Regions from separate parts of the Rubrivivax sp. JA1055 genome, predicted to be linked through region 1. Evidence: predicted binding sites of a transcription regulator. Region 1 holds the regulator's gene; the other holds the start of a gene.
The links. Region 1 encodes NrdR, which represses ribonucleotide reductase genes. Its sites were predicted from a motif close to CACNANATNTNGTG; they were not measured.
Positions count from the first base shown of each region.

Region 2: the regulator NrdR is predicted to act here: its motif matches at 5,875-5,888, upstream of LOC65_RS02200 (ribonucleoside-diphosphate reductase subunit alpha).

Region 1 covers NZ_JAJKFP010000001.1:225,499-232,783, forward strand. Annotated here, with positions in the region: gene LOC65_RS00950 (GNAT family N-acetyltransferase) at 1-572, shown strand, start outside; gene LOC65_RS00955 (UbiD family decarboxylase) at 1,059-2,612, opposite strand; gene LOC65_RS00960 (lytic transglycosylase domain-containing protein) at 2,877-3,746, shown strand; ZMP/ZTP riboswitch at 3,801-3,916, shown strand; gene glyA (serine hydroxymethyltransferase) at 3,971-5,221, shown strand; gene nrdR (transcriptional regulator NrdR) at 5,238-5,681, shown strand; gene LOC65_RS00975 (Tfp pilus assembly protein FimT/FimU) at 5,796-6,323, shown strand; gene LOC65_RS00980 (type IV pilin protein) at 6,415-6,900, shown strand; gene LOC65_RS00985 (Tfp pilus assembly protein FimT/FimU) at 6,900-7,285, shown strand, end outside.
Region 2 covers NZ_JAJKFP010000001.1:518,928-526,212, forward strand. Annotated here, with positions in the region: gene LOC65_RS02185 (carbohydrate kinase family protein) at 1-660, shown strand, start outside; gene LOC65_RS02190 (histone) at 746-1,336, opposite strand; gene LOC65_RS02195 (ribonucleotide-diphosphate reductase subunit beta) at 1,593-2,750, opposite strand; gene LOC65_RS02200 (ribonucleoside-diphosphate reductase subunit alpha) at 2,884-5,736, opposite strand; gene ampD (1,6-anhydro-N-acetylmuramyl-L-alanine amidase AmpD) at 6,026-6,613, opposite strand; gene LOC65_RS02210 (sigma-54 dependent transcriptional regulator) at 6,614-7,285, opposite strand, start outside.

The DNA of each region.
Region 1 (7,285 bases):
TGCTGGTGCGCGCCCCGGGCGACGCCGGCGAGCCCGGCGCCGTCGTCGGCACCTACCGCGTGATGACGCCGGCAGCCGCCGCACGTGCCGGCGGGCTGTACAGCGACAACGAGTTCGATCTCCGCGCCCTGGAGCCGCTGCGCGCGACGATGGTCGAGCTCGGCCGCTCCTGCGTGCACCCGGACTGGCGCTCCGGCGGCGTCGTGATGGCGCTGTGGGGCGCGCTCGCCGCCTTCATGGTGCGCAACGGCCTGCAGACCATGGTCGGCTGCGCCAGCGTCGGCATGCGCGACGGCGGTCACGCCGCCGCCAGCCTGTGGCGGCGCCTGGAAGCCACGCACCTGGCCGCGCCCGAATGGCGCGTGACGCCGCGGCTGGCGCTGCCGGTCGACGAACTGCGCCAGGACCTGCCGGTCGACGCGCCGCCGCTGCTCAAGGGTTATCTGCGCTGCGGTGCACGCGTGCTCGGCGCACCGGCCTGGGACCCCGACTTCAACACCGCCGACCTGCCGGTGATGCTGCGCCTGGCGGACCTGCCGGCACGCTACCGGCGGCACTTCATCGGGGCCTGAACCGGCCGCCCGCACGGGGCCGGTGCACCGCGCCGGCAGCCGCCGGGCGCTGCCACAAATTGTGGCAATCCGATGAAAAGCCCGGTGAATCAAGCACCTGGCGACGCCGCGCACGAGTTGTCCACAGAGATGCCAACGTCAGGCGTGGAAATTCACACGGAAGACGCCGCAACCCGGCGCACCGAGGCCGGGCACCGGGAGAACACCGCTCGCACCGTGGCGGCGCGCGGGGGGGTCACACACGGGATCGAGCAAGCTCCGGGCCTGCGCAGGCGCAAAACAAGCCCCACAAAACGAAACCCCCTCCGGCCCAGGGGACCGGAGGGGGCGGGTGACCTCTCGTCACCGATGGAGCTCCAGAGGAAAGTGGTCCGGGGCTCCCGACGCGCAGGAATTGCGCCGTCTTCCTAGATGCCTGCTGTCAGGCCTCTCCAAGTTAGGCGACGCGGCACGCGGTTTCAAGGCGTTTTGCGTCGCCGGCGGAGGTCAAGAGGCCGAGATCAAACGTTCTGCGAGCGACTGCACACGCTGCTCGACGGCGGCGTCCATCGTGATCGTCCGGCCCCACTCGCGCGTGGTCTCGCCGGGCCACTTGTTGGTCGCGTCCAGGCCCATCTTGCCGCCCAGGCCGCTGACCGGCGACGCGAAATCCAGGTAGTCGATCGGCGTCTCCGAGACCAGCGTCGTGTCGCGCACCGGGTCCATGCGCGTGGTGATCGCCCAGATGACTTCGCGCCACTCGCGGATGTTCACGTCCTCGTCGGTGACGACGATGAACTTGGTGTACATGAACTGGCGCAGGAAGCTCCACAGCCCGAACATCACGCGCTTGGCGTGGCCGGGGTAGGCCTTGCGGATCGAGATCACCGCCATGCGATAGCTGCAGCCCTCGGGCGGCAGGTAGAAGTCGACGATCTCCGGAAACTGCTTCTGCAGGATCGGCACGAAGACCTCGTTCAGCGCCACGCCCAGCACCGCCGGCTCGTCGGGCGGCTTGCCGGTGTAGGTGGAGTGGTAGATCGGGTCGCGGCGGTGCGTGATGCGGTCGACCTGGAACACCGGGAACCAGTCCTGCTCGTTGTAGTAGCCGGTGTGGTCGCCGAACGGGCCTTCCAGCGCATGCAGGTAGCCGCCGCGCTCGCACAGCTTGACGCCGCGGTCGGACTCGCCGCTGAAGCCGGCCGGCGCCGGCGGGATGTGACCTTCGAGCACGATCTCGGCGCTGGCCGGCACCTGCAGCGCGCGGCCTTCGCCGACGCCGGATTCGACGAGCTCGGTGCGGCTGCCGCGCAGCAGGCCGGCGAACTGGTATTCGGACAGGCTGTCGGGCACCGGCGTCACGGCGCCGAGGATGGTCGCCGGGTCGGCGCCGAGTGCCACCGCGATCGGGAAGGGCTTGCCGGGGTTGGCGAGCGCGAACTCGCGGAAATCCAGCGCGCCGCCGCGGTGCGCCAGCCAGCGCATGATCAGCCGGTTGCGGCCGATCAGCTGCTGGCGGTAGATGCCCAGGTTCTGGCGCTGGCGCGGGTTGGCCACGGCCTGCGGGCCGCGCGTGACGACGAGGCCCCAGGTCAGCAGCGGGCCGGCGTCGCCGGGCCAGCAGGTCTGGATCGGCAGCCGGCCGAGGTCGACGTCCGGGCCTTCGAGCACCACCTCCTGGCAGGGCGCGCTGCGCTGCAGCGCGGGCTTCATGTCCCACAGCGCCTTGGCCATCGACAGCAGCTTGCCGGCGTCCTTCAGGCCCTTGGGCGGCTCGGGCTCCTTGAGACCGGCCAGCAGCCGGCCGACCTCGCGCAGCTCGGCGGTCGACGAGGCCCCCATGCCGAGGGCGACACGTTGGGGGGTGCCGAACAGATTGATCAGCACCGGGATCGAGAACCCGGTCGGGTTGCGGCACAGCACGGCCGGCCCGCCGGCACGCAGCAGCTTGTCGCCCAGCGCGGTCATCTCGAGCACCGGGGACACCGGATCGGTGATGGTGCGCAACTCGCCGCGGGCTTCGAGCTGGGTGATGAAGTCCCGCAAGTCTCGGTAGTTCATTCTCTGTGGATATAAGAGACGGCTTTCATATTCTTGACCGGATATGAGAGCCTTCCTAAAATTTCGGAAGCCCTGGATCTGGATCAGGGCAGACCCGTACCGTCCTCAGCGTAATCACCTGGACGGTCGCTGAAGTCCCGCTCCGCGCGGCCCATTCGTCGGTCGCTTGCGGTAGTCGGTCGATTATCGCCGTCACCCCGCCCCAGCGCCCCCTTGGCGCCGCGGCCCTGGGGCCTAGAGGACGGCGCTTGGAAGAGGGATGCGATGAAAGCCATTGCCGTGCTGCGCAGCGCGCAGCAAGCCACGGGGCGCTCGCTGACGGTATTCGCACGTGACGTCGGTCACGGCCTGCTCGAGATCGGGCACAACACCCTGGCCGTGGTCGGCCTGGCGGTGGTGGCGGTGCTCGTCTTCGTGGCCGGCCGGGAGGACCTGCGTCAGCAGGCCGAGACCCTGGCCTTCGAGTGGCTGCAGACGCGCCATGAAGTGCGCGCTGCGGCCATCGCGGACGCGGAACTGGTGCCGTCCGAGCCGCTGGCCGTGACGCGTGCGACCGCAGCCGACCCGAACGGCCTGACCGACCAGCAGGCCGCCGTCGCGAGCTGGATCTCGCGCCGCTACAAGGTGGCGCCGGAGCCGATCAGCGCGCTGGTGCAGGAAGCCTGGACCATCGGCCAGCGCGCCGGCCTGGACCCGACGCTGATCCTGGCCATCATGGCCGTCGAGTCGAGCTTCAACCCGTTCGCGCAGAGCCCGGTCGGCGCCCAGGGCCTGATGCAGGTGATGACCCGCATCCACGACGACAAGTACCAGGCTTTCGGCGGCACCCACGCCGCGTTCGACCCGATCAGCAACCTGCGGGTCGGCGTGCAGGTGCTCAAGGAGTGCATCACGCGCGCCGGCGGCCTGCAGCAGGGCCTGAAGCACTACGTCGGCGCCGCGCTGCTGGACAGCGACGGCGGCTACGTCGACCGCGTGATGACCGAGCAGGACTACCTCAAGCGCGTGGCCGCGGGCAACCGTGTGTCAATCAACGCGCCGATCACGGTGCCGCGCGACGCCGCGCCGATGCCGCTGCCGGCCGCGCCCCCGGCGCCGCCGCGCGCCGAACAGCTGGCGATGCTGCGCCCCTGAGCGCCGGCGTTTGACCTCGCCACGGCGGCGGCCCCGGCCGCTGCCGTTACACTCCGCGTCCTGCGCGACTGGCGATGAGGGGCCGCAACCGCCGGCCCCGAGGTGGACTGACCACCGGGAAGCGCAGGCCGGCCCACCGCCGGCGTCAGCCGTTCGCCTGGGCAGCCCTCGACGACGCTCCGCCGCGGGGCGCTCGATGGCCCTTCACTCCGAAGAGGACTGCCGTGTTCGACCGTACCCAATCCACGCTCGCCAACGTCGACCCTGAAATCTGGGCGACCATCCAGGACGAGAACCGCCGCCAGGAAGAGCACATCGAGCTCATCGCGTCGGAGAACTACACCAGCCCCGCGGTGATGGCCGCGCAAGGCTCGCAACTCACCAACAAGTACGCCGAGGGCTACCCCGGCAAGCGCTACTACGGCGGCTGCGAACACGTCGACGTCGTCGAGCAGCTGGCGATCGACCGCGTCAAGCAGCTCTTCGGCGCCAACTTCGCCAACGTGCAGCCGAACTCGGGTTCGCAGGCCAACCAGGCCGTGTTCTTCGGCCTGCTCGAGCCGGGCGACACGATCATGGGCATGAGCCTGTCCGAAGGCGGCCACCTGACGCACGGCATGCCGCTGAACATGAGCGGCAAGTGGTTCAAGGTCGTCAGCTACGGCCTGGACGCCCACGAAGCCATCGACTACGACGCGATGGAACGCCTGGCGCACGAGCACAAGCCCAAGCTCATCATCGCCGGCGCCTCGGCCTACAGCCTGCGCATCGACTTCGAACGTTTCGCCAAGGTCGCCAAGGCCGTCGGCGCCTACTTCATGGTCGACATGGCGCACTACGCGGGCCTGATCGCCGCCGGCGTCTACCCGAACCCGGTGCCGCATGCCGACGTCGTCACGTCCACCACGCACAAGAGCCTGCGTGGCCCGCGCGGCGGCATCATCCTGATGAACGACGAGGCGATCGCCAAGAAGATCAACAGCGCGATCTTCCCCGGCATCCAGGGCGGCCCGCTGATGCACGTCATCGCCGGCAAGGCGGTCGCGTTCAAGGAAGCGCTGTCCCCCGAATTCAAGGCCTACCAGCAGCAGGTCGTCGCCAACGCCAAGGTGCTGGCCGAGACGCTGATCGCGCGCGGCCTGCGCATCGTCAGCGGCGGCACCGAGAGCCACGTGATGCTCGTCGACCTGCGCCCCAAGGGCCTGACCGGCAAGGAAGCGGAAAGCCTGCTGGGCAAGGCCCACATGACCTGCAACAAGAACGGCATCCCGAACGACCCGCAGAAGCCGATGGTCACCAGCGGCATCCGCCTGGGCACGCCGGCGATGACGACGCGCGGCTTCAAGGAAGACGAGGTGCGCCGCACCGCGCACCTGATCGCCGACGTGCTCGACAACCCGCACGACGAGGCCAACCTGGCCGCGGTGCGCGAGAAGGTCGCGGCGCTGACGCGCGACTTCCCGGTCTACCGCTGAACAGGAGCGGCGGCGCATGCGTTGTCCGTACTGCGCCCACGGCGAGACGCAGGTCGTCGAGACCCGCGAGTCCGACGAGGGCGGCGTCGTGCGCCGACGCCGCCGCTGCCTGAAGTGCGAGAAGCGCTTCACGACCTACGAACGCGCCGAGGTCGCGATGCCCGCCGTCGTCAAGAAAGACGGCGCGCGGGTCGAGTTCGACCCCGAGAAGCTGCGCGCGTCGATGCTGCTGGCGCTGCGCAAGCGTCCGGTGGGCGTCGAGAAGATCGACGCCGCGATCGAGCGCATCCAGGAGCAGCTCGTCGCCGGCGGCGCACGCGAGGTGCCGAGCACACGCGTCGGCGAGCTCGTGATGCGCGAGCTCGAGAAGCTGGACAAGGTGGCCTACGTGCGTTTTGCGTCGGTCTACCGCAGCTTCGAGGACGTCGACGAGTTCAGCCAGCTGATCCGCGACATCTGAGCCGCTGATCCCCCGCGCGGGGGCCGCCACCGGCGGGCGCCCCGCGAACCCGCCACGAGGGGAGCGCAGGCCGCGCCCCGTCTTCCTAGAGTGCCCCGGCACGGGAGGACGAGCATGGCCGAGATCCGGGTTCCACGACCGCGCCGCAGGCGCGGGCTGACGCTGGTCGAGAGCGCCGTCACGCTGGCGCTGGCCGCGGTGGTCGTCGGCCTGGCGGTGCCGGGCTTCGCGGCAATCGGCGAGCGCGAGCGGCTGCGCGCCGTGGCCTCGGCGCTGCAGACCGACATCGCGTTCGCACGCAGCCAGGCCGCCGCCCAGTCGCGCCCGCTGCGGCTGGAGTTCGCCGGCCCGCGCTGCTGGCTGCTGCACGACGGCCCGGCCGGCTGCGGCTGCGGGCCCGGCGCCGCGGCCTGCCCGGGCCGGCTCGTGCTGCGCCAGGCCGATCTCGGCGCCGGCCACCCCGTCGAACTGCGCGCCAACGTCGGCTCGATCCTCTTCGAGCCGACACGCGGCACCGTCACGCCGACGACCACGGTGCGGCTGTCGCTGCCGCAGGGGCCGCGGCTGCACCTCGTCGTCAACCTGATGGGCCGGGTGCGGCGCTGCTCGCCCGACGGCCTGCCGGGCGAAGCCGCCTGCTGATCCCTTGAACCCGGGCCCCACTCCGCGACGAACGGCGGCGCCGCCGCGACGAACGGTTCGGCCGCGGACCACGCTGAAAATAATCTGCCGCATGTCCAACCGGTCGCGTCGGTGTTCCGCGGTGGGGTCTGGCGGCGGCTTCACGCTCGTCGAGCTGGCGATCACGCTGGTGGTGCTGGGCGTGATCGGCGCGCTGGCGCTGCCCTCCTTCCTGGACAGCATCCGCAAGAGCCGGCGCTCCGATGCCTACGCCGCGGTCGCGGCGGTGCAGCAGGCGCAGGAGCGCTGGCGCAGCAACCACGCCGAATACGCCACCTCGCTCGCCGACCTCGGGCTGGGTGACGCCAGCGTCTCGGGCTACTACACGATCGAGATCGGCAGCTCGGCCGCGCCGGGCGACACGCTGGCCAGCGCCTACGTCGTCACCGCCCGCGGCCGCAGCGGCACCAGCCAGGCCGCCGACCCGCAGTGCCGCCACCTCAGCATGCGCCTGCGCGGCGGCAACCTCGAGTACGCCGGCTGCGGCAGCTGCGGCGACTTCTCCTACGGCGTGGCCCACGCCTGCTGGCCCCGGTGATGCGCGCCGCCTCGCCCCGGCCGCGCGGCCTGACGCTGATCGAGCTGATGCTCGCGATCGGCCTGCTGGGCGTGATGCTGGCGCTGGGCGCGCCGTCGCTGTTCGACTACATCCGCGTGCAGCGGCTCAAGAGCGTCAACGCGCAGCTCGGCACCGACGTGCAGTTCGCCCGCGGCCAGGCGGTGGCACACGGCCTGCGGTCCTTCGTGCTCTTCCCGGCGGCGGGCACGCCGGTGGCCTGCTACACGATCTACGAGCTGCGTCCCGGCGCCGACGCGAGCAAGCTCTATTGCGACTGCACCCGCGGCCCCGGCTTGGCCTGCCCGAACGCGGTGGCCATCGAGCTGCGCACCGTCGTGCTGCCGGCCGACGGCGGCGTGCGCTT
Region 2 (7,285 bases), 290 kb from region 1:
GGCTGGGGCGCCGACACCTCGCTGGTGATGGTCGACGAAGCCTCGTACACGGCGCAGGCGATGATCATCACCGACGTCCAGAACAACCAGATCACCGCCTTCCACCCGGGCGCGATGCAAAACGCGCACCTGGCCAAGGTGCCGGCGCGCGCCGACCTGAAGATCGGCATCATCTCGCCCGACGGCCGCGAGGCGATGGGCGAACACGCCGAGCAGATGCACGCCGCCGGCATCCCGTTCATCTTCGATCCGGGCCAGCAGCTGCCGATGTTCGACGGCCCGGCGCTGCGGCGCATGGTCGAGATCGCGAGCTGGGTCGCCGTCAACGACTACGAAGGCCGCATCCTCTGCGAACGCATCGGCACCGACCTCGCCGGCCTGTCGCGCTCGAACCTGAAGGGTGTCGTCGTGACGCTGGGCGAACGCGGCTGCGAGATCTGGACCGACGGCGAACGCCGCGAGGTGCCGGGCGTGGCCGCCGCCGGGATCGTCGACCCGACCGGCTGCGGCGACTCCTTCCGCGCCGCCCTGCTTTACGGCCTGGAACGCGGCTGGGACCTGGAACGCTGCGCCGCGCTGGGCAACCGCATCGGCGCACTGAAGATCGCCAGCAAGGGCGGCCAGAACCACGTCGTCGACCGCGCCGCGCTGGGCCTCTGACGCCCGCCGCGCAGGCATGAAAAAGCCCGGCCGAGGCCGGGCTTGCAGACCACGACACCGGCCGCCTCGAGCGGCCGGTTCGTCATCAGGGCTTGTTGCCGGTCGGGAACGGCCAGGCGGCCGCCGGGCTCAGCGTCGTCTTGGCGGCCGGCGCGGGCGCCGCCGCCGGCGCAGGTTCGGCCTTCTTCGGCGCGGCCTTCTTCTTGGCCGGGGCCTTGGGCTCGGCCGCCTTCGGCGCCGGGGCCGCAGCCTTCTTCACGGTCGCCGCCTTCTTGGCCGGCGCCGCCGCCTTCTTCGCGGGGGCGGCCTTCTTCGCCGGAGCCGCCGCCTTCTTGGCCGGCGCTGCCGCCTTCTTCGCCGGAGCCGCCGCCTTCTTGGCCGGCGCTGCAGCCTTCTTCACCGGAGCAGCGGCCTTCTTGGCCGGGGCCGCGGCCTTCTTCGCCGGCGCCGCCGCCTTCTTCACGGCAGCGGCCTTCTTCGCCGGGGCTGCCGCCTTCTTCGCCGGAGCGGCCTTCTTGGCCGGAGCCGCCGCCTTCTTGACCGCGGCGGCCTTCTTCGCCGGCGCAGCCTTCTTGGCCGGCGCAGCGGCCTTCTTCTCAGCCACGACCTTCTTGGCCGGAGCCGCCTTCTTTGCCGGCGCGGCCTTCTTGGCGGGCGCCTTCTTCGCAGTTGCCATCACGATCTCCTTGATCAAGTTGCAAAGAGCACCGCGCCGTCATGAGCGGCACGGCAATCCGTCGTCCGGCGTTCTGACGCCCGGCTGGGGCCGGGCACTCGCCCCGGTACGACGAATGGGGCAGCGGCCACGGGACGGCGCATCTGGCGGCGCTGTTCCCGGACCGCGGATGTGAAACGTCGCACGGGCCCCGCGAAGGCACCGTGCGACGGCAGCGGGCCGTGGCCCGCCGGGTTCGGGGAGCGGCGTTTCCCGCTCAATCCCATGACAGAGCGCCACCGCTCTGGTAGTCGATGACGCGGGTCTCGAAGAAGTTGCGCTCCTTCTTCAGGTCGATCATCTCGCTCATCCACGGGAACGGGTTCTCCTCGTTCGGGAAGAGCGCCTCCAGGCCGATCTGCGTCGCGCGCCGGTTGGCGATGTAGCGCAGGTAGCCCTTGAACATCGACGCGTTCATGCCGAGCACGCCGCGCGGCATCGTGTCCTCGGCGTAGCGGTACTCGAGCTCGACGGCGCGCTCGAACAGCGCGCGGATCTCGGCCTTGAACGCCGGCGTCCACAGCTGCGGGTTCTCGAGCTTGATCTGGTTGATCAGGTCGATGCCGAAATTGCAGTGCATCGACTCGTCGCGCAGGATGTACTGGTACTGCTCGGCCGCGCCGGTCATCTTGTTCTGCCGGCCCAGCGCCAGGATCTGCGTGAAGCCGACGTAGAAGAACAGGCCTTCCATCAGGCAGGCGAAGACGATCAGGCTCTTCAGCAGCGTCTGGTCGGCCTCGGGCGTGCCGGTGCGGAAGGCCGGGTCCATGATCGCGTCGATGAACGGGATCAGGAACTCGTCCTTGTCGCGGATCGCCGCGACCTCGTGATAGGCGTTGAAGATCTCGCCTTCGTCCAGCCCCAGCGACTCGACGATGTACTGGTAGGCGTGGGTGTGGATCGCTTCCTCGAAGGCCTGGCGCAGCAGGAACTGGCGGCACTCGGGCGCGGTGATGTGCCGGTAGGTGCCGAGCACGATGTTGTTGGCGGCCAGCGAGTCGGCGGTGACGAAGAAGCCGAGGTTGCGCTTGACGATGCGGCGCTCGTCCTCGGTCAGGCCGTTCGGGTCCTTCCAGAGCGCGATGTCGCGGCTCATGTTCACTTCCTGCGGCATCCAGTGGTTGGCGCAGGTGGCGAGGTACTTCTCCCAGGCCCACTTGTACTTGAACGGAACCAGCTGGTTCACGTCGGTCTGGCCGTTGATGATGCGCTTGTCGGCGACGTTGACGCGCCGCGTGTGGGCCGTCGCGGCGGGGCGCGAAACCGGCGTGGCATTCGTGGCCGCGACGCTTCGTGCGGCGGTGTCCGACGGGGGCGTCATCGCCACAGGGGCGATCGCCGGGGTGCTGCGTACTTCGTCTTCCCAGACCAGCATGTGTGGACGTCCTGTTGTTGAATTATCGAGGGCTTGCTCGGGATCACCAAGCACTAGTTGCCATGGGTGCGCATTCGGTGAACGCATGAGGTTCCGAAGAATGCGCACTTCGAGCGTTAGACGCTCCGAAGCCTTACTGGCAGGCCTCGCAATCGGGGTTGTCGATCGAGCAGAAGCGCACGTCGCTCGCGGGCTCGGCGGCCGCGGCGGCGTCGAGCCCGCCATGGCGCGGCACGGCGTTCATCGCGCCCGGCGCCACGGTGCTCTTCTCGGCGTGCGTCGCGCTCATCGTGCGCAGGTAGTAGGTGGTCTTCAGGCCGCGTGTCCACGCCAGCTTGTAGATCTCGTCGAGCTTCTTGCCCGAAGCGCCGGCCATGTAGATGTTCAGCGACTGCGCCTGGTCGATCCACTTCTGGCGCCGCGCCGCGGCCTCGACGAGCCAGCGTGCGTCGACCTCGAAGGCGGTGGCATAGAGCTGCTTGAGCTCGTCGGGCACGCGGTCGACGGCGCGCAGCGAACCGTCGAAGTGCTTCAGGTCCATCACCATCACGTCGTCCCACAGCCCCAGGCGCTTCAGGTCGCGCACCAGGTACTCGTTGACGACGGTGAACTCGCCCGACAGGTTGCTCTTCACCGAGAGGTTGCCGAAGCAGGGTTCGATCGAGGCGTCGACGCCGATGATGTTGGAGATCGTCGCCGTCGGCGCGATCGCCACGCAGTTGGAGTTGCGCATGCCGTGCACGGCGATGCGCGCACGCAGCGCCGCCCAGTCCAGCGTCTGGCTGCGGTCGACCTCGACGTGGCCGCCGCGCTCGGCGGCCAGCAGGTCCAGCGTGTCCTGCGGCAGCACGCCACGGTCCCACAGCGAGCCGCGGTAGCTGGAGTAGCGCCCGCGCTCCTCGGCCAGCTCGCTCGACGCCCAATAGGCGTGGTAGCACAGCGCCTCCATCGAGCGGTCGGCGAACTCGACCGCGGCGTCGCTGGCGTAGGGCAGGCGCAGCTGGTACAGGCAGTCCTGGAAGCCCATCAGGCCCAGGCCGACCGGACGGTGGCGCAGGTTGGCGTCGCGCGCCTTCTTGACCGCGTAGTAGTTGATGTCGATGACGTTGTCGAGCATGCGCATCGCCGTCGACACCGTGCGCTTCAACTTGGCCTGGTCGATGCCGCCGCCGGCGACGTGCTGCGCCAGGTTGATCGAGCCGAGGTTGCAGACCGCGATCTCGCTGTCGCTGGTGTTCAGCGTGATCTCGGTGCACAGGTTGCTGGAGTGCACGACACCGACGTGCTGCTGCGGGCTGCGCAGGTTGCAGGCGTCCTTGAACGTGATCCACGGATGCCCGGTCTCGAAGAGCATCGTCAGCATCTTGCGCCACAGGTCGCGCGCCGGCAGGCGCTTGCTCGGACGGATCTCGCCGCGGTCGGCCTTGCGCTCGTAGGCCACGTAGGCCTGCTCGAAGGCAGCGCCGAACTTGTCGTGCAGGTCGGGGCACGACGAAGGCGAGAACAGCGTCCAGTCGCCGCCTTCCATCACGCGCTTCATGAACAGGTCCGGAATCCAGTTCGCGGTGTTCATGTCGTGCGTGCGCCGGCGGTCGTCGCCGGTGTTCTTGCGCAGCTCGAGGAACTCCTCGATGTCCAGGTGCCAGGTCTCGAGATACGCGCAGACCGCGCCCTTCCTCTTGCCGCCCTGGTTGACGGCCACCGCGGTGTCGTTGACGACCTTCAGGAAGGGCACGACGCCCTGGCTCTTGCCGTTGGTGCCCTTGATGTGGCTGCCCAGCGCACGCACCGGGGTCCAGTCGTTGCCCAGGCCGCCGGCGAACTTGGACAGCAGCGCGTTCTCCTTCAGCGCCTCGTAGATGCCTTCGAGGTCGTCGGACACCGTCGTCAGGTAGCAAGACGACAGTTGCGAACGCCGCGTGCCGCTGTTGAACAGCGTCGGCGTCGAGGACATGAAGTCGAAGCTGGAGAGCACGTCGTAGAACTCGATCGCACGCGCCTCGCGGTCGATCTCGTTGAGCGCCAGGCCCATCGCGACACGCATGAAGAAGGCCTGCGGCAGCTCGATGCGCCGGCCGTCGACGTGCAGGAAGTAGCGGTCGTACAGCGTCTGCAGGCCGAGGTAGTCGAACTGCAGGTCGCGCTCGGGCTTCAGCGCCGCGCCCAGCCGGGCGAGGTCGAAGCGCTGCAGCTCCTCGTCGAGCAGTTCGGCCTGCACGCCCTGGCGCACGTACGCGGGGAAGTACTCGGCGTAACGCGCGGCCATCGCCTCGGGGCGCACGTCGGCGCCGAGGATCTCGCGGCGGATCGTGTGCAGCAGCAGGCGCGCGGTGGCGCGCGTGTAGGCCGGGTCCTTCTCGATCAGCGTGCGCGAGGCGAGGATCGCCGCCTTGTAGACCTCGTCCAGCGGCACGCCGTCGTAGAGGTTGCGGCGCGTCTCGGCGAGGATGGGCTCGGCACGCACGTCCTCGCCCAGACCGGCGCAGGCCTGCTCGACCAGCGAACGCAGCGCGTCCAGATCCAGCGGCAGGCGCTGGCCGCCGTCCACGACGTGCAGCTCGGGCGCCGCCGGCTTGGGCGCGGCGGCCTGGCGCGAGCGCTCCTGCGCCCGGCGCTCGCGGTAGAGCACGTAGGCGCGCGCGACCTCGTGGTGGCCGCCGCGCATCAGGCCGAGTTCGACCTGGTCCTGCACGTCCTCGATGTGGAAGGTGCCGCCACCCGGGCGCGAGCGCACCAGCGCCCGCACGACGCCTTCGGTCAGCTGGTCCACCGTCTCGCGCACGCTGGCCGAGGCCGCACCCTGGGCGCCGTGCACGGCCAGGAAGGCCTTCATCAGCGCGACGGCGATCTTGTTGGGCTCGAAGGCGACGACCGAGCCGTTGCGGCGGATGATCTGGTAGCCGCTGACGGACGCGGCGGCCGGTGCGACGGCGGCGCTTCGAGCGGGCACGACGGCCTCGGTCGCGGACGACTGGACTGCTTGCATGGGGTTCCCCTGTCGGTGTGGTGGGCGGAAGGCTGGGCGCGCTTTCGGCGCGGCGCGGCCGGGGAGGACCGCGGCACGGGCCGCACGCCGCAGCCCCCGGGGAAGCGGCCGACGGCGCCGGAGCACGACGCGAGCGGACACTATATCTAGCGCCACCAAAGCCTGCAATGCACTAGGAATAGCGTCCGCATGCGTGGAATCCCGCACCAGGAGCGGGCCGCGAGGCACCCTCGTGGAGCACCACGGGCGCACCTTCGAGAGACTGGCGGGCGAAGCCGAGAGAGGCGGCTCAGCCGACGGCCGGCGCCACGCGCAGCGCGGGTGCGCGCACGGCCAGCAGCCGCGCCAGACGCGGCCAGTCAAAGCCTGCGCCAGGGTCGTGCTTGCGCCCCGGCGCGACATGCTCGTGGCCGGTCAGCTCGGCCAGCGGATAGGCGCGCGCCAGCGCCGGCAGCAGCCGCGCCAGGCGCGTGTACTGCGCGGTCTCGAAACGTTGGCCTTCCAGCCCTTCGAGCTCGATGCCGATCGACCAGTCGTTGCAGTTCTCGCGCCCGCGCCACACCGAACGCCCGGCATGCCAGGCGCGATCGTCGCAGGACACGAACTGCAGCAACTCGCCGCCGCGGCGGATGACGAAGTGCGCCGACACCTGCAGCCCGCGCAGCCGGTCGTAGTACGGGTGGGCGTCGCAGTCCAGCGTGTTCGTGAACAGGCGTTCGATGGCGTCACCGCCGTACTCGCCCGGCGGCAGGCTGATCGAGTGCAGCACCACCAGCGAGACCGCCGTGCCCGGTGGCCGCGGGCCGAAGTTGGGCGACACCATGGCCCGCGCGCCGGCGTACCAGCCGTCGCGCCAGTGACGCGGTGCGCCCGCCACTCAGTCGTCGCCGCTGCCGATGCCCAGCCGCGCCATGCGGTAGCGCATCTGGCGCAGCGACAGCCCGAGGCTGGCGCCGGCGGCGGTGCGGTTGTAGCGGTGGCGCTCGAGCGCACGCTCGAGGATCTCGCGCTCGACCTGGTCGAGGTAGGCCGCGAGGTCGTCGGGCAGCGGCACCTCGGCCGGCGCCGGCCGCAGCGGCGCTGGCGCCGGCGGCTCCAGTTCCTGGCGCCCGGAGTCGGCGAACACGGCTTCCGGCAACCCGAGGTCGCGGCACTCGACGACGCTGCCGCCGGCCAGCGTGACGGCACGGTGCAGCAGGTTCTCCAGCTCGCGCACGTTGCCGGGGAAGGCGTAGCGCGAGAGGTGCGCCAGCGCCTGGGCCGACAGCACCGGCGGCGGCGACACCCCGGCGTCGCCGGCGATGCGCTCGAGCACCGCGGCGGCGATCGCCGGCAGGTCCTCGAGCCGCTCGCGCAGCGGCGGCACGACGATCTCGATGACGTTCAGGCGGTAGAACAGGTCCTGGCGGAAACGCCCGGCATGCACCTCGGCCGAAAGGTCCTTGTGGGTGGCGCTGACGATGCGCACGTTGACCGACTGCTCGGCGACCGCACCCAGCGGCCGCACCGCACGCTCCTGCACCGCGCGCAGCAGCTTGCTCTGCATCGC